DNA from 2 places in the Variovorax sp. HW608 genome. Region 1 is predicted to be linked to the other one. Evidence: riboswitches for the same ligand, from Rfam matches in the RefSeq annotation. Region 1 holds a riboswitch; the other holds the start of a gene.
What was found. A riboswitch is a leader RNA that binds a small molecule or an ion and turns the genes downstream of it on or off. The one in region 1 is predicted to bind glycine.
Positions count from the first base shown of each region.

Region 2: it holds a riboswitch for glycine, as region 1 does, so the genes downstream of both, gcvT (glycine cleavage system aminomethyltransferase GcvT) here and VAR608DRAFT_RS15175 (D-amino acid dehydrogenase) in region 1, are expected to answer to the same signal.

Region 1 is NZ_LT607803.1:3,239,794-3,250,814, reverse strand. It holds gene VAR608DRAFT_RS38390 (copper chaperone PCu(A)C) at 1-105, shown strand, start outside; gene VAR608DRAFT_RS15185 (PhaM family polyhydroxyalkanoate granule multifunctional regulatory protein) at 189-932, shown strand; gene VAR608DRAFT_RS15180 (FIST signal transduction protein) at 974-2,242, shown strand; gene VAR608DRAFT_RS15175 (D-amino acid dehydrogenase) at 2,203-3,516, opposite strand; glycine riboswitch at 3,604-3,710, opposite strand; glycine riboswitch at 3,711-3,814, opposite strand; gene VAR608DRAFT_RS15170 (FAD-dependent oxidoreductase) at 3,874-5,115, opposite strand; glycine riboswitch at 5,197-5,304, opposite strand; gene VAR608DRAFT_RS15165 (helix-turn-helix domain-containing protein) at 5,450-6,184, opposite strand; gene VAR608DRAFT_RS15160 (hypothetical protein) at 6,366-7,208, shown strand; gene VAR608DRAFT_RS15155 (MFS transporter) at 7,234-9,186, shown strand; gene VAR608DRAFT_RS15150 (phosphatase PAP2 family protein) at 9,221-9,856, shown strand; gene VAR608DRAFT_RS15145 (hypothetical protein) at 9,958-10,173, shown strand; gene VAR608DRAFT_RS15140 (double zinc ribbon domain-containing protein) at 10,170-11,021, shown strand, end outside.
Region 2 is NZ_LT607803.1:6,691,460-6,702,480, reverse strand. It holds gene gcvP (aminomethyl-transferring glycine dehydrogenase) at 1-1,362, opposite strand, end outside; gene gcvH (glycine cleavage system protein GcvH) at 1,393-1,770, opposite strand; gene gcvT (glycine cleavage system aminomethyltransferase GcvT) at 1,814-2,977, opposite strand; glycine riboswitch at 3,029-3,149, opposite strand; glycine riboswitch at 3,168-3,255, opposite strand; gene VAR608DRAFT_RS31750 (hypothetical protein) at 3,297-3,848, opposite strand; gene VAR608DRAFT_RS31745 (ABC transporter permease/substrate-binding protein) at 3,922-5,454, opposite strand; gene VAR608DRAFT_RS31740 (alpha/beta fold hydrolase) at 5,584-6,372, shown strand; gene VAR608DRAFT_RS31735 (ROK family protein) at 6,400-7,503, shown strand; gene VAR608DRAFT_RS31730 (dienelactone hydrolase family protein) at 7,505-8,194, opposite strand; gene VAR608DRAFT_RS31725 (phospholipase D-like domain-containing protein) at 8,277-9,656, opposite strand; gene VAR608DRAFT_RS31720 (5-methyltetrahydropteroyltriglutamate--homocysteine S-methyltransferase) at 9,852-10,970, opposite strand.

The sequences.
Region 1 (11,021 bases):
ACGCTGCTCTTCGAAGACGCCAAGGGACGGAAGAGCTCGCTCGAGATCAAGGTGCCGGTGCAGACCGCCGCCGGAGCGGCCGCGGCCGGCGAGCACAAGCATTGACGACAGAGGGCGGCGCGGGCGGCCCAAAACGCCACCTGCTTGGAGTAAGCTGCCCGCACAACAACTCACCTCCGGAGCCGTCCATGAGCGACACGAGCAAGCCTTTCGCCTTCAGCCAGTTCGTTCCCGGATTCGACTTCCTCAAGAACCTGGCCGGCGGAAGCGCGGCGGCGGGCGTGACGCCCGGCATGCCGAGTCTTGCGAGTTGGGTCGCGCCGACGCTGAGCGTCGAAGAGGTCGACAAGCGCATCCAGGAACTGAGGACCGTGCAGTTCTGGCTCGAACAGAACGGCCATGCGCTCAAGGCCACCATCCAGGCGCTCGAGGTGCAGAAGATGACCCTCTCCACGCTGCGCGGCATGAACGTGCAGATGGAGGATCTCGCGAGCGTCTTCACGCGGCAGGCCGCGGCCGCGCCGGAGCCCGCGCCGGCCCCCGCACCCAAGGCGGAGCCGAAGAAAGCCGAGCCGGCCGCGGACGCCGAAGAAACCGAGGCGGCGGCGAAGCCGTCCCGGCGCGCGCGCGCAGGCGGCAACGGCAGCGCCGCAGCGGGCGACGGGGCAGGCGTGGTGGACCCGCTGCAATGGTGGGGCGCGCTGACGCAGCAGTTCCAGCAGATCGCGAGCGCGGCCCTGCAGGAAGCCGCGCATCTGAAGATGCCGGCGATGGCGCAGCCGTCGTCCGGCGCGGCGGCGCAAAAGGCCCCGGCGGCCAAGTCCGCGAAGAAGCCCGCCGCCGCGGCAGGCAGCAAGTCGACATCAGCCGGCGGCCAGGGCGCCGCCGCTGCCGGCAAGACGCCGGCTCCGGCGCGCAAGCGGGCGCGCTGAGGCCGGCACCGTATTCCTTCCCGCGAGAGAAAGCGAAGCCCATGAAGCTGTTTCCTTCAGGCCACGCCACCCATCCGCAATGGCGCATGGCTGCGGGGCTGGTGCTCGCGCAACTGCGGGCACAGATGGCGTTGCCCGACTACGCGCATTCGCCGACGCTGGGGCTGCTCTACGTCACCGACCACTATTCGGCCGATGCGCAGGAGATCCTCGATCACCTGAGCGCGGAGCTGCCCGAGATCACCGACTGGTCGGGCACCGTGGGGGTCGGCGTGGCGGCCAACAATGCCGAGTATTTCGACGAGCCCGCGCTCAGCGTGATGCTGTGCGAGCTGCCGAGCGACCAGTACCGCGTGTTTTCCGGCGTGGCGCCGCTCGCGAGCACCGAGACGAGCGGTTTCTCGGCGCACACGGCGCTCGTCCATGCCGACCCGCGCACGCCCGAGCTCGCCGAGCTGATCGCCGAGATGGCGGAGCGCACCGACACCGGCTACCTCTTCGGCGGCCTCTCGTCGGGCCGCGCCGGATCGTTGCAGTTCGCGGTCGGCGGCAACGGCAACATTCCGGGCCACGGCGCCCATGGCGGGGTGTTCCAGGGCGGCCTGTCGGGCGTGGTCTTCGGCGAAGGCGTGCGGCTGGTGTCGCGTGTCACGCAGGGCTGCCAGCCGGTGTCGGGCGAGCGCGAGATCACGCAGGCCGACGGCAACCTGCTGCTCGAACTCGACGGCCTGCCGGCGCTCGACGTGCTGCTGGACGATCTCCATGTTTCGCTCGACGAGCCCGAGGAGGCGATCGCCGCGGTGCGCGCGACGCTGGTGGGCCTCGCCGAGGCCGGCAGCGATCGGGTCCATCGCACGCGCGACCTCGGCTCCGACGTGCGGGTGCGGCACATCATCGGCCTCGATCCGACGCGGCGCGGCGTGGCGATCGCCGACGTCGTCGAGCCCGGCATGCGCATGACCTTCTGCCGGCGCAACGCTCAGGCCGCGCGTTCCGATCTCATGCGCGTCTGCGCCGAGATCCGCGAGGAGCTGGAGCCCGAGGAGCAGACGCTCGCCACCGCGCGCGCAGTCGCCGGCTCGGAAACCGGCGCGGCACCGCATCCGGCGCGTCGCGTCGCGGGGGCGGTGTACGTGAGCTGCTCGGGGCGCGGCGGCCCGCACTTCGGGGCGCCGAACGCGGAGCTGCAGATCGTGCGCCATGCGCTCGGCGACGTGCCGCTGGTCGGCTTCTTCGCCGCCGGCGAGATCGCGCGGCACCACCTCTACGGCTACACCGGCGTGCTGACGGTCTTCACCGCCGACGACTGAGCCCTGCTGAGGCCGGTGAACGCGAAGTCCACCTCGGGCGCGAGCCCGCTCACGATGCGCGCGATCGATTTGCCGGAGCCGCAGGCATGCGTCCATCCGAGCGTGCCGTGGCCGGTGTTCAGGAACAGGTTCGCAAGCTTCGTGGCGCCGATCAGCGGCACGTTGCTCGGCGTAGCGGGGCGCAGGCCGGTCCAGAACTGCGCCTTCGACGCATCGCCCGCGCCGGGGAAGAGCTGCTCCACCCGCCGCACGATCGCTTCACAGCGCACGCGGTTGAGGTCGCGGTCGTAGCCGTTGAGCTCCGCCGTGCCGGCGATGCGCAGGCGGTCGCCGGTGGCCGAGGTGTAGCGCGAGAAGACGAGCTTGAACTCATCGTCGGTCAGCGACACCTGGTGCGCCTTCGACGGATCGATCACCGGCATCGTCACCGAGTAGCCCTTGGCCGGATAGATCGGCAGCCGGATGCCCAGCGGCGCCGCGTAGAGCGGGCTGAGCGAGCCCATCGCGAGCACGTAGGCGTCGCCGCGGATGCGCTGGAAGCGGCCTTCGCTGTCGGTGGCTTCGACGTGGTCGATGCGGCCGCCGGCTTCGCGCAACGCGGTCACGGTGTGGCTCATGAGGAAGCGCACGCCGGCCGCCTCGGCGAGCTTCACGAGTTCGCGGGCGAAGCGGTTGGCGTCGCCCGATTCGTCCTCGGCGGTGTAGGTGGCGCCGGCGAGCTGCGCACGGATGTGGGCCAGCGCGGGTTCGATCGCAACGGCCTCGTCGGCGGAGATCACGCGGCGCTCGCAACCGAGGGCGCGCATCTGCTCGGCCGGCTCGAGCGCGCCGTCGAATTCCTTCTGGTTCGTATAGAAGTGCAGGATCCCTTGCGTGCGCTGCTCGTAGCCGATGCCGGTGTCGCGGCGCAATTGCTGCAGCGTGTCGCGGCTGTAGGTGCCCAGGCGCACGATCTGCTCGATGTTGTGACGGGTGCGCGCCGGGGTGCATTCGCGCAGGAACTGCAATCCCCAGAGCCATTGCCGCACGTCGGCGCGCAGGCGAAAGAGCAGCGGCGCGTCTTCCTTGCCGAGCCATTGCAACACCTTGAGCGGTGCGCTGGGATTGGCCCACGGCTCGGCATGGCTCACCGAGATCTGGCCGCCGTTGGCGAAGCTGGTTTCGGCGGCCGGGGTGGCCTGTCGGTCGATCACGGTCACTTCGTGGCCGAGTTGCTGGAGGTAATAAGCCGAGGTCACGCCGAGCAGGCCGGCGCCGAGAACGATCACGCGCATTTCAGAACCCTTTAAAGGTTGCAGCGCTTGGACGAAACGGAAACCGGTGCCGTGAAAAAAGAAAAGCAACCGGATTGCGTCCAAGTTGCCGCTCCCCCTGTCCTCGGTACCTGAGAGATTCGCCCGTTGCACCCGCAACAGGGCTTGCTCCTTCGGTGCATCACATGGCGTGATGGCTCTCCAGACGGCTCTGACAGTTGATTGCAGTACAGGCTCGTGGCGAGCCGACCTGAGCGTTTATGGGAGTTTGCGCCTTCGGTGGAGCCGCTTTCGCGGCCCGCTCTCCTGCAAGTGCGGCGATTGTAGGGGCTTCGCCGCCGAACGGCTACAAGGGCGTGTTCACCCTTCGAAGACACCCTATAGGCCGCGGAAGGCGAAGTCGAGTTCGGGGCGCAGCCCGCTCACGATGCGCGCGATGGACTTGCCTGCCCCGATCGCGTTGGTCCAGCTCGGGGTGCCGGGCGCGGTGTTGAGGAACAGGTTCGGCAGCCGCGTCTTGCCGATCATCGGCAAGCGGTTGCTGGTGACCGCGTGCATCGCGGTTTCGAGCGACGCGCGGCTCGCATCGCCCACGCCCGGGAACAGGGTCTCGACGCGGCGCAGGATCGCGGCGAAGCGGTCCGAATCGGGCTCGTTCTCCTCGTCGTCGTTGACGCGGACGGTGGAGGTGATGCGCAGGTGGTGCCCATGCGCGTTCTCCAGCCGCCGGATGCGCAGCCTGCCCTGGCGGTCGTGCAGCGACAGGCGGGGCGCGATCGAGAGGTCCTTGACGGGCAGCGTGACCACGTACTCGCGCACGAAGCGCAGCGGCATGTCGATGCCCAGGTGCTCGGCATGCGGCACGCTCGATGCGCCGAGCGCGAGCACATAGGACTGCGCGCGCACGATCACCGGCTCGCCCTGCGGATCCAGAAACTCGACGTGGTCGATGCGGCCGTTGCGCTCCTTCAGCGAGACCACGGTGTGCTTCATCATGAAGCGCACGCCGGCCGCGCGGCAAAGGAAGACGATGCCCGCCGCGAACTGCGCAGGATCACGCGCCGGGTCGTCGGGCGAGTAGGTCGCGCCGGCGAGGCTGTCGGCCATGAGTTGCAGCGAAGGCTCCATGTCGATGGCCTCGCCGGCCGACAGCAGGCGCTCCTCGCAGCCCAGTTCCGACCAATGCGCGTTCCGTTCGATACGCCCCCGGAACACCTCGGCATCGGTGTAGAGGGTCATCTGTCCGGTCGAGCGCGGGCGCGGCGGCATGCCGGACTCGTCGCGCAGCGCATGGGCGCTCTGGCGGCTGTAGACCGCGAGACGGACCAGGTGATCGAGCGGATTGCTCCTGGGCGGCACCACCGCGCGGTCGAGCAGGCTTCCAAAGCGGCGGCGGAGGGCGGTGCGAAGGCGCAACCAGCGTCCCGGGGCAGGCCGCGCCGGCATCGAGGCTGAAGCCGAATCGGTCGATGCCGCGGGCTCGCCGGAAGGGACCCGGCCCCGGGCCTTCGCCGCTGGCGTCGCATGGCGATCGATGACGATCACCTCGTGACCGAGCTGCTGCAGGTAATAGGCCGTCGTGACGCCGTGCAGGCCGGCGCCGAGTACAACCACGCGCATGTCCGATTCCTTTTGGGAGGGCATGAACGGCCGGGGCGAGCACTCACTGTGCGGAGCGTCGGGACCGGGGGTTCAGTTTTTGCCGCTCCCTCTGTCTTCTTTACCTGAGAGATTCATCGGCTGCGGCATGCAGCGGACTTGCTCCTTCGGTGCGCCACGTCGGTGTGGCGTCTCTCCAGTCGGCATGGGTCAATAGAGGGCAGTCTACGAACCGCGCTGCGGTTCACCTTGAGCGTTCATGGGAGGTTGCGCCAACGGTGGGACGGGTGCCGTCCGCTTTTCTGCGGGCTGAATCTTATCGAGGAAACCGGTTTCTGTCTGTGACGGGCCGGGATCAGCCCCGCCGCAGCCGGGTGAATAGCTCGAACTCCCAGTTGCGCATGCCGAGCAGCAGGGTATAGCCCTCGCGCTCTTTCGGCGGCAGCTTCTGGTCGGTCTGGTGCTGCTGCGCGAAGTCCTGCGCGACGCGCTGGAGCCGGTCCAGAAAGGCCGGCGCGAGCGATTTGCTGATCTGCCCGTGCACCAGCAGCAGGCCCTCGGCGGGGCCGTCGAAGCCGCCGCGGTAATAGTCGAGCACCACGTTCTCGCGGAAGAAGTCCATCACCGGCCCGTGCGGGCGCCAGCGGAAGGTCTTGGCGAGCTTCAGGCGATACCGGTTGAGCGGGCGCAGCTCGATGATGCCGATCCGGTCCAGTTGCGCGAGGTAGCCGATGCATTCGGCCTCGCTGATGCGATAGGCCGCCACGATCTGCTCCAGCGTCCACTGGCTCAGCACGCAGATCGCGATCAGGAGCAGCTTCTTGTCCGCGATGACGGCCTTTTCCTGCTCCAGCGTGAGTTCCTTGAGCAGCGGCTGCGAATCCGCCACGCGCCGCGCGAGCTCGGCGAAGTCGATCTTCAGCGTCCGGCAGATCGCATCGACCCGGGTGAGCGGCATGTCGCCCTTGGCGAGCATCCGCTTGACGCTGGATTCGGCCATGTCGAGCGACTTGGCGAGATCCGCGTAGGTCATCCGGGCGTTCTTGAGTTCGTTCTTGAGGGCGACGACCAGGTCGGCGGTGGTGCTCATTGGGTAACCTCCGCGCAGCAGCGCTGCGGTATTCGCCTTGGGGCCGGCGGCTCATGGGCGGCGCCAGGTATTACCGGGCGATACCGGGGGTGGTGAATAAGTGCTCCGTATCGATTCTCGATGCCGTGGAGGGGGTTGGCAACCTAGATTGCGCCCATCGAGTCATCCCTTGGAGTCCGCCATGTCGCTCTCGTTGCTGTCGAATCGCGAACGCTACCTCCTGGCCCTGTTCGCGCTGCTGCTGCTGGCCGCGGTGGTCGGGCCGGCCATTCCCGCCCCCGGCCTTGCCGGGGCGCCGTTCGCGGACGCAGAGGCGTGGGGCCCGGTCCCCAACGCCATGGACGTGCTGAGCAACCTGCCCTTCGCCGCGATCGGCATCTGGGGCTTGCGCTGGCTCCGCTGGCTGGATCGCGCGCACGAGGAAGCGCTGGATGCGGCGGCGGTGCAGCAGACCGGATGGCACCTGCCGGTGAACGCCCTCGATTGCGCCTGGATGTTCTTCGCCGGCCTCGTCCTGACCGCGCTCGGCTCGGCCTTCTATCACCTGCAGCCCGACAGCGTGCGGCTGGCCGCGGATCGTGCCGGCATGGCCGTGGCCTTCGCGGGCCTGATCGGATTCGCGACCTGCGAGCGAGTGAGCGCTCGCGCCGGCTGGCCGGCCGCATGGTTCACGCTGGTCGGCGGATTGCTGGCCACGGCGGTGTGCCACGAGACCGGCAACGCGCTGCCCTGGGCGCTGGTGCAGTTCGGCGGCATGGCACTGATCGTGCTGCTGTCGTTTGCGCGGCCGACCAGCGGCGCCGTCGGACTCCGGCTAGGCTGGGTGGTCTTCTTCTATGCGCTCGCGAAGCTCTTCGAGCTCGCGGACCACGCGATCTTCGAAGCGACCCAGCACCTGATCTCGGGCCACAGCCTCAAGCACCTGACGGCGGCGCTCGCAGCACTGCCCGTGCTGCATGCGCTGCAGACCATCGGACGGCGGACGCTGCGGCACAATCCGGGCGCCGTCACCGTGACGGCTTGAGGAAGCCGCCAACCAGGCATTGCGAATGACAACGACCGCCAACGCATCATCCTCCGCCGTGCACGACGCGCCGGCGCACGCCAACCAGTTCGAACTGCTGGGGCAGCGGCGCTTCGCGCCGTTCTTCTGGACGCAGTTCGCCGGCGCGGCGAACGACAACCTCTTCAAGTTCGCCTTCACCGTGATGGTCACCTACCAGCTCCAGGTGAGCTGGATGCCGCCGGCCATGGCGGGGCTGGTGATCGGCGCGCTCTTCATCCTGCCCTACCTGCTGTTCTCGGCGACCGCCGGACAGCTCACCGACAAGTTCGACAAGCGGAAGACGATCCGCTTCGTCAAGAACATCGAGATCGGGATCATGCTGATCGCCGCCTGGGGCTTCATGCATGCCGATGCCGTCGTGCTGCTGGCCTGCGTCTTCCTGATGGGGCTGCATTCCACGCTGTTCGGACCGGTCAAGTTCGCCTACCTCCCGCAGATGCTCGATCCGCACGAACTCACCGGCGGCAACGGCATGGTCGAGATGGGCACCTTCGTCGCCATCCTGCTCGGCCAGCTTGCCGGCGGCCTGCTGGTCGCGATGCCGCAGATCGGCCACAGCTCGGTGGCGCTGGCCTGCGTGCTGCTCGCGCTGGCGGGGCGCGCGGTGGCGCAGGCGATTCCGGCCGCGCCGGCCACCGATCCGGGGCTCAGGATCAACTGGAACCCGGTCAGCGAAACCTGGCGCAACCTGAGGCTCGCGCACGGCAACATCGTGGTGTTCCGTTCGCTGCTCGGGATTTCGTGGATGTGGTTCTTCGGCGCGACCTTCCTGAGCCTGTTCCCGAGCTTCGCGAAAGAGGTGCTGCATGGCGACGAGCAGGTGGCCTCGCTGCTGCTGGTGGTGTTCTCGGTGGGCATCGGCACCGGTTCGCTGCTGTGCGAGACGCTGAGCCGCCGCCAGGTCGAGATCGGGCTGGTGCCGCTCGGCGCGATCGGCATGAGCGTGTTCGCGATCGACCTCTACTTCGCGTCGCGCGCGCTGCCGGCGCTCGGCGATCTGGGGCTTGGCGCATTCCTGCACCAGTCCGCCCATTGGCGCGTGCTGGCCGATCTCGGCCTGCTGTCGCTCTTCGCGGGGCTCTACAGCGTACCGATGTACGCGCTCATCCAGATGCGCAGCCAGCCGACGCACCGCGCGCGCATCATCGCGGCCAACAACATCCTCAATGCGCTCTTCATGATCGCCAGTGCGGTGATCGCCGGGGCGCTGCTGAAGGCCGGGTTCACGGTCCCGCAGATCTTCCTCGTCACCGGCATCGCGAACGCCGTCGTCGCCTTCTACATCTTCATGCTGGTGCCGGAATACCTGCTGCGCTTCGTGGCCTGGGTGCTGTCGCGCTTCGTCTACCGCTTCGGCGTCAAGGGCGGCGAGCACATCCCCTCCGAGGGCGCCGCGGTGCTGGTCTGCAACCACGTGAGCTTCATCGACGCGGTGCTGCTGATGGCGGCGAGCCCGCGTCCGATCCGCTTCATCATGGACCACCGCATCTTCGCGGTGCCGGTGCTCGGATGGCTGTTCCGCCTGGCGAAGGCCATTCCGATCGCGTCGCAAAAGGAAGAACCGGCTTCCTACGAGGACGCCTTCAGGCAAGCCGTGCAGGTGCTGCGCGAAGGCGATCTGCTGGCGATCTTTCCCGAAGGCGCGATCACGCGCGACGGCCGGTTGCAGCCCTTCAAGGGCGGCGTGATGAAGATCCTCGACGGCGCACGCGCCGAAGGCATCGAGGTGCCGGTCGTGCCCATGGCGCTGACCAATCTGTGGGGCTCCTTCTTCAGCCGCATCGAAGTGCGCGACGGGCAGAACGTCGCAATGGTGCGGCCATTCAGGCGCGGCTATTTCAGCCGCGTGGGACTCAACGTCGGCGACGCGATGCCGTATGCCGAGGTGCAGCCCGATGCGCTCCAGCGGCGCGTGAGCGGACTCATGGGAACATGAGCTTCGCCTGATGCTGCTGCACCCTCGAGCACTTTTGGCCGCTATCACCTGGTTCGGTGACAGCGGCTTTCTCCTGCCCGTGTCCCTGTGGATCACCGCGTGGCTCGGGTTGCCCCCCGCGACGCGCGAGTCGGCAGGGCGCTGGGTGGTCCTCTTCGGTCTCGGCTGCAGCATGATCCTGGCATCGAAGCTCGCGTTCCTCGGCTGGGGCATCGGCATCGCGGCGATCGACTTCACCGGATTCAGCGGCCACACGGCACTGTCGGCCAGCATCTGGCCGGTGGCCGGCTGGCTGGTGACTTCGCGGCAGGATCACCGCGTCCGCGTCACGGCGTCCGCGCTCGGGCTGGCGTTCGCGGCCGCGATCGGCGCCTCGCGCCTCGTGCTCCACGCGCACTCCCCTTCGGAAGTGGCGGCCGGCTTCGTGCTCGGCGGGACGGTGAGCGGGCTGTTCCTGTGGTGGCAGCAGCGTTCGCCGCATCCGCGCCTCAGCTGGATGCTCGTGGTGCTGAGCCTCGCGACGCCGGCGCTCCTGCAGCGTCCGGGTAGCGCGGCACCGACGCAGGATGCGCTCGAGGTCATCGCCATGCGCCTCGCGGGGACCGACCGGGTCTACACCCGCGCCGACCTCCTGGCCCGGCGCAACGGTTCCCCGGGCGGTATCGAATAGAGATACCGAAGGCGCTGGAGGGCGCCACCGGCTCGCTTGTTTGTGCCGCGACGCCGAGGCGAGAACCATCATCCGCGCATCCCCACCTACGAGAACCTGTCATGAAGCGCACCACGAACTTCGGCCCCTACGAGCGCGAATACCGGGCCCGCGTCTCGCGCTCGCGCCGCCTGCTCCGAAACGCGATGCAGATGATCCTGGCGGCGGCCGCGGTCATCCTGGCCGGCGTGTTCCTGTTTCCGCTCAACGCGCACGCCGGCCGGCCGTGCGCAAGCCCTGGTCCAGAATCCGCGAACTTCATTGAAGGAGCGCCATGAGCAAATCCCTGCGTCTGTCCGAAAAGTGGTTTCGCCGCGGCCTCTGGCTGGTGGCGGTGGTTTTCGCGAGCTTCCTGATCGGACTGGGCAGCACCATCGTCGGCGACCTGCCGCGGGTCGAGCACCGGATCGAGCTGGATGATTTCATCGACCGCGCCGCCGCCGAACCGCTGCGCAACACGGTGCGCAACGCGGAGCGTGTCGAACAGGAGGCCGTGCGCGAGCGCGAGCAGGCGGATCTCAAGCTGCTCGCCGCGCGGCAGGCCAGCCGCGCGGCCCGGGAGACCTTCTCGAACTGGCTCGCGACGCGCCACGCGACGGCGCAGCCGGACCAGGACGCCGAGCTCATCGCGCGCACCAAGGCGCTCGACGCGCTCAAGCAGAAGGAGGACGAGGCCGAGCGGGCCGTAGGCGCAGAGCGGCAGATTGCGCTCGACGCGCGCCAGTCGCGCCAGCGCGCCGCGGAGCAGCTCGCGAAGCTGGAGGACGAAGCGCGCACCCGGATGGACGCGGAAAACCGGCGCGTCGAGCTGCGGGTGTTCCTCTATCGCCTCGCGCTCACGCTGCCGCTGCTGGTGATCGCGGGCTGGCTCTTTGCGAAGAAGCGCAAGAGCACCTGGTGGCCCTTCGTCTGGGGCTTCATCTTCTTCGCGCTGTTCGCGTTCTTCGTCGAGCTCGTCCCCTACCTGCCGAGCTACGGCGGCTACGTGCGCTATGCGGTGGGCATCCTGATCACGGTGCTGGTGGGGCGCTATGCGATCGTCGCGCTCAACCGCTATCTCGAGCGCCAGAAGGCCGCGGAATCACAGCCCGACACGGTGCGCCGCAACGACCTCGGCTACGACACC
Region 2 (11,021 bases), 3.5 Mb from region 1:
GGCCGGCACGAAGAGCGCCCACAGCGTCTCGATGTCGGCGCGCGTGGTGGTCTCGTCGAGCGAGATGCCCAGGTGGTTCTGCACGCGCTGCCCGAGGTTGATGCTGGCCGCTTCGGCGCGCTCGACGATCTTCGCGGTGTCATCGCCGGTCTTGACGGTGAGCGTGTCGAAGGCGGTGGTGTTGACCAGCTCGCGGCCCATCTGTTCGAGCCCTTGCGCGAGCACGGCGGTCAGCGCGGCCACGCGCTGGGCGATGCGCTTGAGGCCTTCGGGGCCGTGATAGACGGCGTACATGCTCGCGATTACCGCCGGCAGCACCTGCGCGGTGCAGATGTTCGACGTGGCTTTCTCGCGGCGGATGTGCTGCTCGCGCGTCTGCAGCGCGAGCCGCAAGGCCGGCGCGCCATGCGTATCGATGCTGACGCCGACGATGCGGCCCGGCAGCGAGCGCTTGAAGTCGTCGCGACAGGCCAGGTAAGCCGCATGCGGGCCGCCGTTGCCCATCGGCATGCCCAAGCGCTGCGTGGTGCCGCAGACGATGTCGGCGTCCCATTCGCCCGGCGGCGTCAGCATCGTGAGCGCGAGCAGGTCGGCCGCGACGCAGAAGGCCGCGTCGAACTGATGCGCGTGGCCGGCAAGCGGCCGCAGGTCGTGCACATGGCCCGTGGTGGCCGGGTACTGCGCGAGCACGCCGAAGAATTCGCAGCTCGCCATCAGGTGCGGCAGCGTCTCGGACACCGTGCTCACGCGCACCTCGATGCCGAGCGGCGCGGCGCGCGTCTTGATGACTTCGATGGTCTGCGGATGGCAGTCGCCCGAGACCAGGAAGACGTTGCTCTTGCTCTTCACGCTGCGGCGCGCGAGCGTCATCGCCTCGGCCGCGGCGGTCGCTTCGTCGAGCATCGACGCGTTGGCGATCGCCATCCCGGTGAGGTCGCACACCATCGTCTGGAAGTTGACCAGCGCTTCCATCCGGCCCTGCGAGATCTCGGCCTGGTAGGGCGTGTAGGCGGTGTACCAGGCCGGGTTCTCCAGCACGTTGCGCAGGATCACGCCCGGCGTGTGCGTGCCGTAGTAGCCCTGGCCGATGTAGCTCTTCGCGACCTTGTTCTTCGCCGCGATGGCCTTGAGTTCGGCCAGTGCCTCCGCTTCGGTGATCGCGGCCGGCAGCCGCATCGGCCTGGCGCGCCGGATGGCCGGCGGCACGATGCCGTCGATCAGTTCGGCACGCGTGGCGGAACCGATGGCCGGCAGCATGCGCGCTTCGTCCTGGGCTTCGATCCCGATGTGGCGGGCGATGAATTCATCGGCGTTCTCGAGATCGCCGAGCGAGGGGGTGAGGGGAAGGACGGGCGTCGACATGTGGAGATCGGAAAAAAGGTGCGGAGCGGCTCAGGCTTCGGAGGAGAACTTCTCGTAGGCGGTTTCGTCGAGCAGCGCATCGAGCTCTGCCGGATCGCTCACACGTGCCTTGAAGAACCAGCCGCCTTCCATCGGCGCGCTGTTGGCCAGCGACGGATCGGCGCGCAGCGCTTCGTTGACTTCGGTGATTTCGCCGGCAACGGGCATGAACACGTCCGCCGCCGCCTTCACCGACTCGACCACACCGGCCACCTCGCCCTGGGCGAAGGACTGGCCCACCTCCGGCAGATCGACGAAGACCACGTCGCCGAGCGCATCCTGTGCGTGGACAGTGATGCCGACGGTGACGAGCGCCGCATCCGACTCGGTGCGGACCCACTCGTGATCCTTGGTGTACTTGGTGGTCATGAACAAAGCTCCTTGATGAAAAGACGGGTGAAGGCGTGGGGCTTCAGCCCCGGTAGTAGCGCGCGGGAACGAAAGGCATGGTGCTGACTTCCATCGGCACCGGCTTGCCCCGAACGATGGCCTGGATGCGGGTGCCCGGCTCGGCATAGGCGAGCGCGACGTAGCCCATGGCGATCGGCCGGTCGACCGTCGGACCGAGCAGGCCGCTCGTGACATGGCCGATGGCTGCGCCTTCGAAGGATTCGAGCAGCGTGCCGTCGCGCACCGGGATGCGCTCCAGTGCGACGAGGCCCACGCGCTTGCGCACGAGCGTGTGGTGGTCGAGATGGCCGGCCGTGCCGTTCGATGCGGTGAGCTGCGCGAGGATCTTCGCGGCGCCCGGGAAGCCGCCTTCGCGCGCGCCGCCCGTGCGGCGGACTTTCTGCATCGCCCAGCCGAGCGCGGCTTCGACCGGCGTGGTGGTCTCGTCGATGTCGTTGCCGTAGAGGCAGAGGCCGGCTTCGAGCCGCAGCGAATTGCGTGCGCCGAGACCGATGGGTTTGACTTCGGGCTGTGCGAGCAGCAGCCGCGCGAGCCGCTCGGCGTCGGCCGCGGCGACGGAGATCTCGAAGCCGTCCTCACCGGTGTAGCCGCTGCGCGTGGCGAAGGCCGCGATGCCGCCGATGCGCACCGCGCCGCCGGTCATGAAGACGAACTGCTCGATGCCGGGCGACAGCCGTGCGAGCGTGGATGCCGCCTGCGGCCCCTGCAGCGCGAGCAATGCGTGGTCGGGCATCGGAATGACCTGGCAGCGCTTGCCGATCTTCGCGCTGATGTGCGCGATGTCGGCCTGCTTGCAGGCGCCGTTGACCACCACGAACCACGAATCCTGGCCTTCGTTGAAGAACATCAGGTCGTCGAGGATGCCGCCGTCGTCGTTCAGCAGCAGGCCGTAGCGCTGCTTGCCCGGCGCGAGACCGGCCACGTCGACCGGCATCAGGGTCTCGAAGGCGGCCGCCGCGTCGGGGCCGACCAGCCGCAGCTGGCCCATGTGGGAAATGTCGAACAGGCCGGCGGCTTCGCGGGTGTGCTTGTGCTCGGCCATGAGGCCGCCCGGGTACTGCACGGGCATCGAATAGCCCGCGAAAGGCACCATGCGCGCGCCGAGCTCCACGTGCAGGGCGTGGAGCGGGGTCTTCAGAAGTTCGTCGGTCGATGCGGAAGCCAAGGCGTTCTCCAAAGGCAAAGGGGCAGTCCGGATCCATGACCGGAGCCATGGGCCACCCCTGCTGTCCGCTTTACCTGAGAGATTCACCCCACGATCGGGGTTTGCTCCTTCGGTGGACGATTCCGCCATTCCGTCGGTGCGGGGCGGGCCGTCTCTCTCCAGCAAGGAAACGCCCGGAAGAGGGCGCTTCGTCAGTCCTTTTGCCTGAGCGTTCGGGCCCCTTGCAACACGGGGACCTGCGCCTTCGGCGGCCCCGCCTGGCGGGGCTCTCTCCTGACCCGGCGAGTGTAAGGGATCGCCGGACCGGTCGCTCTCGAATTCAGTGAAGCTGCTGTGCCGGAAGCAGCTTGTCGATGCGCTCGCGAATCGACACCGCGCGCTCGGCGCCGGCGAGCTTTTCGACCTCCTCGAGCATGGCGGATGCGACGGTCAGCATGGTCTCGCGATCGCGCGATTCGCGCAGCATCTCGCGGAACTGCTCGGCCAGCACCGGGTCCCGCCGCACGAACATGCGTTCGCACAGGTCGAAGAGGAACATGCGCGTGGTGGCGAGCGAACGCTTGCCGTCGAAGGTGTCCGCAATGGCGGCGGACTCCGGCTCGGCCCCGGCCTTGATTTCGGCCATGGATTCGGACATGGATTCGGACATGGACGCCGGCGCGGGCTCGGCATCGCGGCGGCGCAGATAGCCTTCCTGCAGCAGATGCGAGACCACGCGCCCGGCTTCATCGCGGCCGCCGAAGAGTTCGCCGAAATCGGTGAGCGAGCGTTGTCCATCCGACATCAGCAGCAGCGCGCGCTCGCGCTGGCCCAGCGTTCGACGGCCGGGTTGGAGTTCCTGGCGAGCCTTGTCGGTCTTGATGAGAAACATGGGGACTGGCGGATTCGAAACAGAACGCAGCAGCATCGAGCCGCCGCGTGACAGCCTCGTGAAGCCCCGGGGCTCAGTCCCGCCGCCGCGTGATGTATTCGACGAATTCGAAGAACGCTTCGCTCAGCAGCGCCAGTGCCGCCGCCGGAATGGCGCCGGCGGCGAGCAGTTGCCGGTCGTTGAGCGCGAGGCCGGTCACGATCCGCTCGCCGAAGCCGCCCGCGCCGATGAAGGCGGCGATGGTCGCGGTGCCGATCGCGATGGTGGTCGCGGTCCGCACGCCGGCCAGGATGGTGGGCAGCGCCAGTGGCAGTTGCACCAGCCGCAGGCTTTGCCCGGCGCTCATGCCGAGCGCGGTGCCGGCCATGCGCAGCCCGGACGGGACTTCGGCCAGCCCGGTGACCGTGTTGCGCATGATCGGCAGCAGCGAATAGAGGGTGAGGGCGATCAGCGCGGGCAGGGTGCCGATCACGCCGACCAGCGAAATCAGGATCGCCAGCAGCGCGAGCGACGGAATGGTCTGCAAGAGGCCGGTGAGCCCGAGCACCACCGCGCGGGCGCGCAGATGCGGAAACACCAGGATGCCGAGCGGCACCGCGATCAGGATCGCGAGCCCGACCGAGAGCGCGACCAGCAGCAGGTGCTGGCGTGCGAGGCGGCCGAGGTCGGGGCCGAACAGCTTGGCGGTGAAGCCGCGCGCGGCCGCGTCCCCGGATGCCGCCGCGCCGGCGGGCGCCTGTGCCTTGCCTTGCGCGAGGAAATCGCGCCCGATGGCATCGAAGCCCACGCCGTTCAGTTCGGCGCGCGCATTCATCGCGATCATCGCGCGCTCGTCGATGCGGCCTTCGAGCTTCTGCAAGGCCGCCCACGCCGCGGGCCAGCGCCCGGGCAGGTCGAGCCGGTAGAGCACCACCGCGTCGTAGCGGGGGAAGTAGCGCCGGTCGTCCTCCAGCACGCGCAGGCCGAGACGGTCGATCTTGGCGTCGGTGGTGTAGATGTCCATCACGTCGATCTGCTTGGCGGCGATGGCGTCGTAGGCCAGGCCGTGGTCGAGGCCGGTCGGCGTCTGCTTGAAGCCATAGCGTTCGGCCAGCCCCTGCCAGCCGTCGGCGCGGCCGATGAACTCGTTCGACAGGCCCAGCTTCAGTTCGGGGTGGTTCGCCAGATCGCTGAGGCGGCGGATGGAAAGCCGGTCCGCGTCCGCCGCGCGCATCGCGAGCGCGTAGCCGTCGTTGAAGCCCAGCGGGATCGCCGCGCCCAGGCCGAGCGGGCGCAGCGCGGCGTTCATCTGCTCGAGCGTCATCGATCCGTTGCCCTTGAGGATCTCCAGCGCGATGGTCCCGGTGTATTCGGCATAGAGGTCGATGCCGCCGGAGTTCAGCGCCTCGTAGACGATGGCGGTATTGCCCAGCCCCTGCCGCACCACCGGCGGGGCCGGCAGCTGCGGCGCGGCGGTCTGCGCCAGGACCTCGGCGAGGATGTACGACTCGGTGAACCGCTTGGAGCCGACGCGCAGGGTGTCCTGCTGGGCGTGCGACGGTGCGGCGCCCCACAGGAAACCCAGGCAGGCGAGGGCGGTGAACCAGACGCGGCGCAGCGGCTTCATCGATCGAGTGTATCGGCCGGGGCGCCGGGCGCGCCAGTGGGCGTTCGTCGGAGTCCGAGGCCTTTTCCTACAGCGTGTCGTGCGCCGGGCCGATGCCGGCACTGGCCCGGCTGAACGCAAACTGAAGGAGTGCTCATCAATTACGTTCGCCACGGCGAAGGCAAGCCGTTGCTGCTCGTTCACGGGCTGGGCGGCAATTGGCGTTCGTGGCGAGCGATCCTGGGGCCGCTGGCCGCCGAGCGCAGCGTCACGGCGATCGATCTGCCGGGCTTCGGCAAGAGCCCGGCGTTGTCCGGCGAGGTGTCGATCCGCACGATGTCCGATGCCGTGGCGCAGTTCCTGCGGGAACACGAACTGGTCGGCACCGATGCGGTGGGCAACTCGGTGGGCGCGCGTCTCGTACTCGAACTGGCGCGGCGCGGCGGCCTGCTCGGGGCGGTCGTCGCGCTCGGCCCGGTGGGGTTCTGGGCCGGCTGGGAGCGCTATTCGTATGGCGCCTCGGTCTGTTTCTGGTGGCGCGTCGCGCAGCTCATGAATCAGCCGATGCCGGCGATCACCAGGCACGGCTGGTCGCGCAGCCTGGTCCTGAAGCAGCTCTCGGCGCAGCCGGCGCGTCTTTCGGCTTCGCAGGCGCTGGAGGAAATGCGCGGCCGCGCCGGCGCGGCGTCGTTCGGCGCCATGCTCGGGGGTCTCATGCGGGCCGCACCCGTCGAAGGCCTTGCTGCGGGGGGCCTGAAGAAGCGCCTCGTGATCGGCTGGGGGCGCTGCGACCGGATCTGTTTTCCGAGGCAGGCGCAGCGTGCCCTGCGGCTCTTCCCGGATGCGCACATCCACTGGTTCGAGCATTGCGGCCACTATCCGCACTGGGACGCGCCGGAGGAAACCACCCGGCTCATCCTGGCGACCACCGCCGAATGACGGGCGCAGCCGACGAGCGAGGACCGAATGGCAAGGCGCAGGCATCGCAGGCAGGACGAGGACCAGCCACCGCTCGCCGATGACGTGCACGGCGCACGCGAGCTGCCCTCGGTGGTGGTCGAGGGCTACAGCCTCCAGCTGCGCGACGGCGAGGGCTTCGTCGGCGACCAGGCCAGCCAGACCGCCTTCAGGGAACTGCTCGAACGCTGGCGCCGACGGCGCCGCAGGAAGGGCAATGACCCGCTCGGCGGGCAGCACTCCAGGGAGATGACGAAAGACGCCCTGGACCAGGTGCTCGGCAGGAAGGCCTCGGAGGCGGCCGACGTGGTCCACGGCGTCATCGAGGAATTCGCCGAAGAGCTGGCCTGGGTGATCGACCGCTTCATGCGCCATCCGTCGTGGAAGGGCGTGGAGCGCATCGTGATCGGTGGCGGCTTTCCTGAAAGCGACGTGGGCGAACGCGCGATCCTGCAGACGGCGGCCCTGCTCCCGGACATGCGGATCTCCGTGCAGCTGGGCCGCATCGGCCATGCGACCGACGACGGTGGCCTGCTCGGATGGGTGCACCTGGTGCCGCCGCCGCTGCTGAAAGGGCACGACGCGATCCTCGCGCTGGACATCGGCGGCACCAACGTGCGCAGCGGCATCGTCAAGACGCGCAGGCGGCGCGCGCGCGACCTGTCGAGGGCCAAGGTGATTCACCGCCAGAAATGGCGCCACGCCGACGAAGGGCCCAGCCGCAAGGTGCTGGTCGAGCGGCTGGTGGGAATGCTCGAAGAGCAGATGCGCTACTGCCGCCGGAAGGGCATCCGCCTCGCGCCCTTCATCGGCATCGGCTGCCCGGGGCTGATCCGCAAGGACGGATCGATCGCGCGCGGTGCCCAGAACCTGCCCGGCGACTGGGAGAGCGAGAACTTCCACCTGCCGAGCAGGCTGTGCAAGCGGATCCCGACGATCGGGGGCGAGCCGACCGTGGTGCTCATCCACAACGACGCGGTGGTGCAGGGCCTGAGCGAGCTTCCCTTCATGCGCGATGTGAAGCGCTGGGCCGTGCTGACCATCGGCACGGGGCTCGGCAACGCGAGCTACTGCAACAAGGCGCCGGAAAAGGCGCCGCAAGCGGCGCCCTGACTCAGCTCGCCAGTTCCTTGCCGAAGAAGCGCAGGGTGCGGTCCCAGGCGAGCTGGGCCCAGACGGCGTCGTATTGCGTGATCGGAATGCGTCCCGGCCCCTGTGCGGTTTCGTTGGCGAAGGCGTGGTGGGCCTGGTAGCGGTGGCCTTCGTAGCGCACACCCGCGCCGCGCAGTTTTTCTTCGAGCGCATCGACGCCGGCGATCGCGAAGGCCTGATCCTGCGTGGCCCAGTGCGCCATCAGCGGCGCCTTGATCTTCGAGGCATCGACGTATTCGAGCGGCGGGTAGCCGTACCAGACCACGCCGGCATCGGCTTCGGGCGCCATCGTGAGGCCGAGCAGCGTCAGCGCGCCGCCCATGCAGTAGCCGGTGACGCCCACCTTGCCGCCGCGCGCCTTCAGGTACTGGATCGCGCCGCGCACGTCCTGCGATGCGGCGTCGCCGAAGTTCAGGCCGCTCATCAGGTGATGCGCCTCCTCGGCTTCGACGGTGGACTTGCCGCGATAGAGATCGGGCACGAGCGCCGTGAAGCCCGCCTTGGCCAGGCGCTCCGCGACGCCGCGGATCTGGTCATTGAGGCCCCACCATTCCTGGATCACCACCACCGAGCCGAAGGCCTTGTCGGCCTCGGCCAGGTAGCCATTGACGCTGCCGCCGTCGGGGCGGTTGAACTGCACGAGTTTTCCCATGGAGCGCTCCTAGCTTGGTTGTCGGTTCGGGCGACGAGTATCGGCCAAGATGCCGCGCAAGTCACAGCGTGCCCGTCAAGGCTCAAAGCTGGAATGCGATGGTCAGCAGCAAGCCTTCGGCCACGTCGCGAATCAGCCCGGGCTGCCGCGCCCGGTAGGTCTCGCCGGCCGACGCGGCGGTCTCGATCCATTGCGCGAGCCAGTCGATCTGCTCGTGGCCGTAGAACACCACGGCCGCCTCGTGGTTGATGAGCAGGCTGCGCATGTCGAGGTTGATCGAGCCGCACAGCGCGAGGTCTTCGTCCACCACCACCGCCTTGGCATGCGCCATGAAGGGCAGCATGCGGAAGATCACGCCGGCGCGCGCGAGGTCGCGCATGGCACGGGCGCGCACGAAGTCGGCAAGCCGGTGGTTCGACCGCGCGGGGATGGCGATCGTGACTTGCACGCCGCGCCGCGCGGCAAGTCGCAGCGCGTCGCGCAGGCCGTCCCCGGGCACGAAGTAGGGCGTGATCGCGAGCACCCGGTGCTCGGCGCGGAAGCAGGCATCGATGAGCAGGGCCTGCGCGGTGTCCTCGGTCTGGTCCGGGCCGCTCGGCAGCAGTTGCGCGAGTTCGCCGTCCGCATGGATGTCGGCCGCGGCCATCTCGCGCGGCTGGTGGCTGCGAAGCGAGGACCAGTCGTGATCGAACTGCCGCGCCGCCGCCGCCGCGACGCTGCCGTGCAGGTCGAAGGAGAGATCCCGCCACGGCACCGGGTGGTCGTCGTTGCCGGTGAAGTATTCGCCCGCGAGATTGCGGCCGCCCGACCACAACCACCGGTCGTCCGCGATGGTGAACTTGCGGTGGTTGCGCAGGTTGCGCGGCCCCGCGTGGCGCAGGCTGAAGATGGGACGGAACACCGCGGTCTCGACACCCGCGTCGCGCAGCGTGTCGAAGTGCGATCGCGGCAGCGACAGCGCGCCGAAGCCGTCGAGCAGCACGCGCACCTTCACGCCCTCGCGGGCGCGCCGCGCCAGCCGGTTGATGACGTCGTGGCCGAGCGTGTCGTCGCCGATGATGAAGGTGCAGATATCGAGCCGCGCGCGGGCCCCTTCGATGACCTCGAAGAGTGCCTCGCGCGCCGCCGCGCCGTCGGAATGGAGGCGCACCGCGCAGGGCCCGGGCGGCGCGAGGCCGAAGCTCTCGATCAGGTCGGCCGCCCAATGGCCGGCGGGGTTCGTGCGCGCCGTCCGCGGCGAACCTGCCGGCCGCAGCTTGCGCTGGCCGAACAGCAGGTACATCGGCAGGATCACGTAGGGCAGCAGCGCGAGCCCCATCACCCAGGCGATGGCGGTCGAAGGCGCGCGCTGCTCGCGCTTGGCGCGGCTGGTCAGCACATAGACCAGCAATGCGAAAGTGACGACCAACAGGTGCTGCGAGGGCGAGGGCAGCCAGTCGAGCCAGTCGTCGATGCGGTTCACGTGCGCAGCAGTGTTTGCTTCATAGGCCGGAGCCTACTTCACCGCGCCGACGAATCAAATATCCACGCAAATCCACGCAAATCCACGAACTCGGGCCATTCGGGAAACACCGCGGAACCGGCTTCGCCGGGCCGCTGGTGTTGCCCCCGGTTGGGGGTTGGCGGCTGCACGAAGTGAGCAAGCCTGGGGGCGAGCCTATTCCTTCCAGACTTCGCGGGCGGTCTCGACGACCAGGCGCAGCTTGGCGCGCTGGGCCTCGACCGCGATGTTGTTGCCGTGCACCGTGCTGGAGAAGCCGCACTGCGGCGACAGCGCGAGCTGGTCGAGCGAGACGTACTTGGCGGCGGCCTCGATGCGGGCCTTGAGCTCGTCCTTGTCTTCCATCTCGCCGAACTTGGTGGTCACGAGGCCGAGCACGACGGTCTTGCCCTTCGGCAGGAAGCGCAGCGGGCGGAAGTCGCCGGAGCGCGCGTCGTCGTATTCGAGGAAGTAGGCGTCGAGGTCCATCTCCTTGAGCAGCGCCTCGGCCACCGGCTCGTAGTTGCCGGCCGCCGCGTGCGTGCTCTTGAAGTTGCCGCGGCACAGGTGCATCGCCAGGATCATGCCGGCGGGCTTCTGCGCCACCACCTTGTTGATGAACTTGGCGTAGCGGTGCGGCAGCTCGTTGGGGTCGTCGCCGCGCTGGCGGGCGGCTTCGCGCATCTTCTCGTCGCAGAGGTAGGCGAGGTTGGTGTCGTCCATCTGCACGTAGGTGCAGCCGGCAGCGGCGAGCGAGCGCAGCTCGTCGCCGTAGGCCTTGGCGACGTCGTCGTAGAAGTCGGGCTCGAGCTCGGGGTAGGCCTCCTTGCTGATGCCTGCACGGCCGCCGCGGAAGTGCAGCATGGTGGGCGAGGGGATCGTGACCTTCGGCGTGTTGCCGGCCGACACCTGGCTCTTGAGGTACTCGAAGTCGGCGAGCTGGATGTTCTTGGCGTGGCGCACCTTGTCGATCACGCGCATGACCGGCGGCGCCAGCTCCTCGGTGCCGTCGGGCTTGCGGATGGTGACCGGGATGTCGGTCTTCACGCCGCCGAGCTGCTCGAGGAAGTCGATGTGGAAGTAGGTGCGGCGGAACTCGCCGTCGGTGATGCTCTTGAGGCCGATGTCTTCCTGGAACTTGACGATCTCGGTGATCGCCTTGTCCTCGACCTTGCGAAGCTGTTCGGGCGTGATCTCGCCCTTGGCCTTCTGCTCGCGGGCTTCGAGCAGGTACTTGGGGCGCAGGAAGCTGCCGACGTGGTCGTAGCGTGCGGGCAGGTGGGCATGTTCTGACATGGTTGGCTCCGTCGATATCTGGAAAAGAACGGTCGATCGTATCCGCACAAA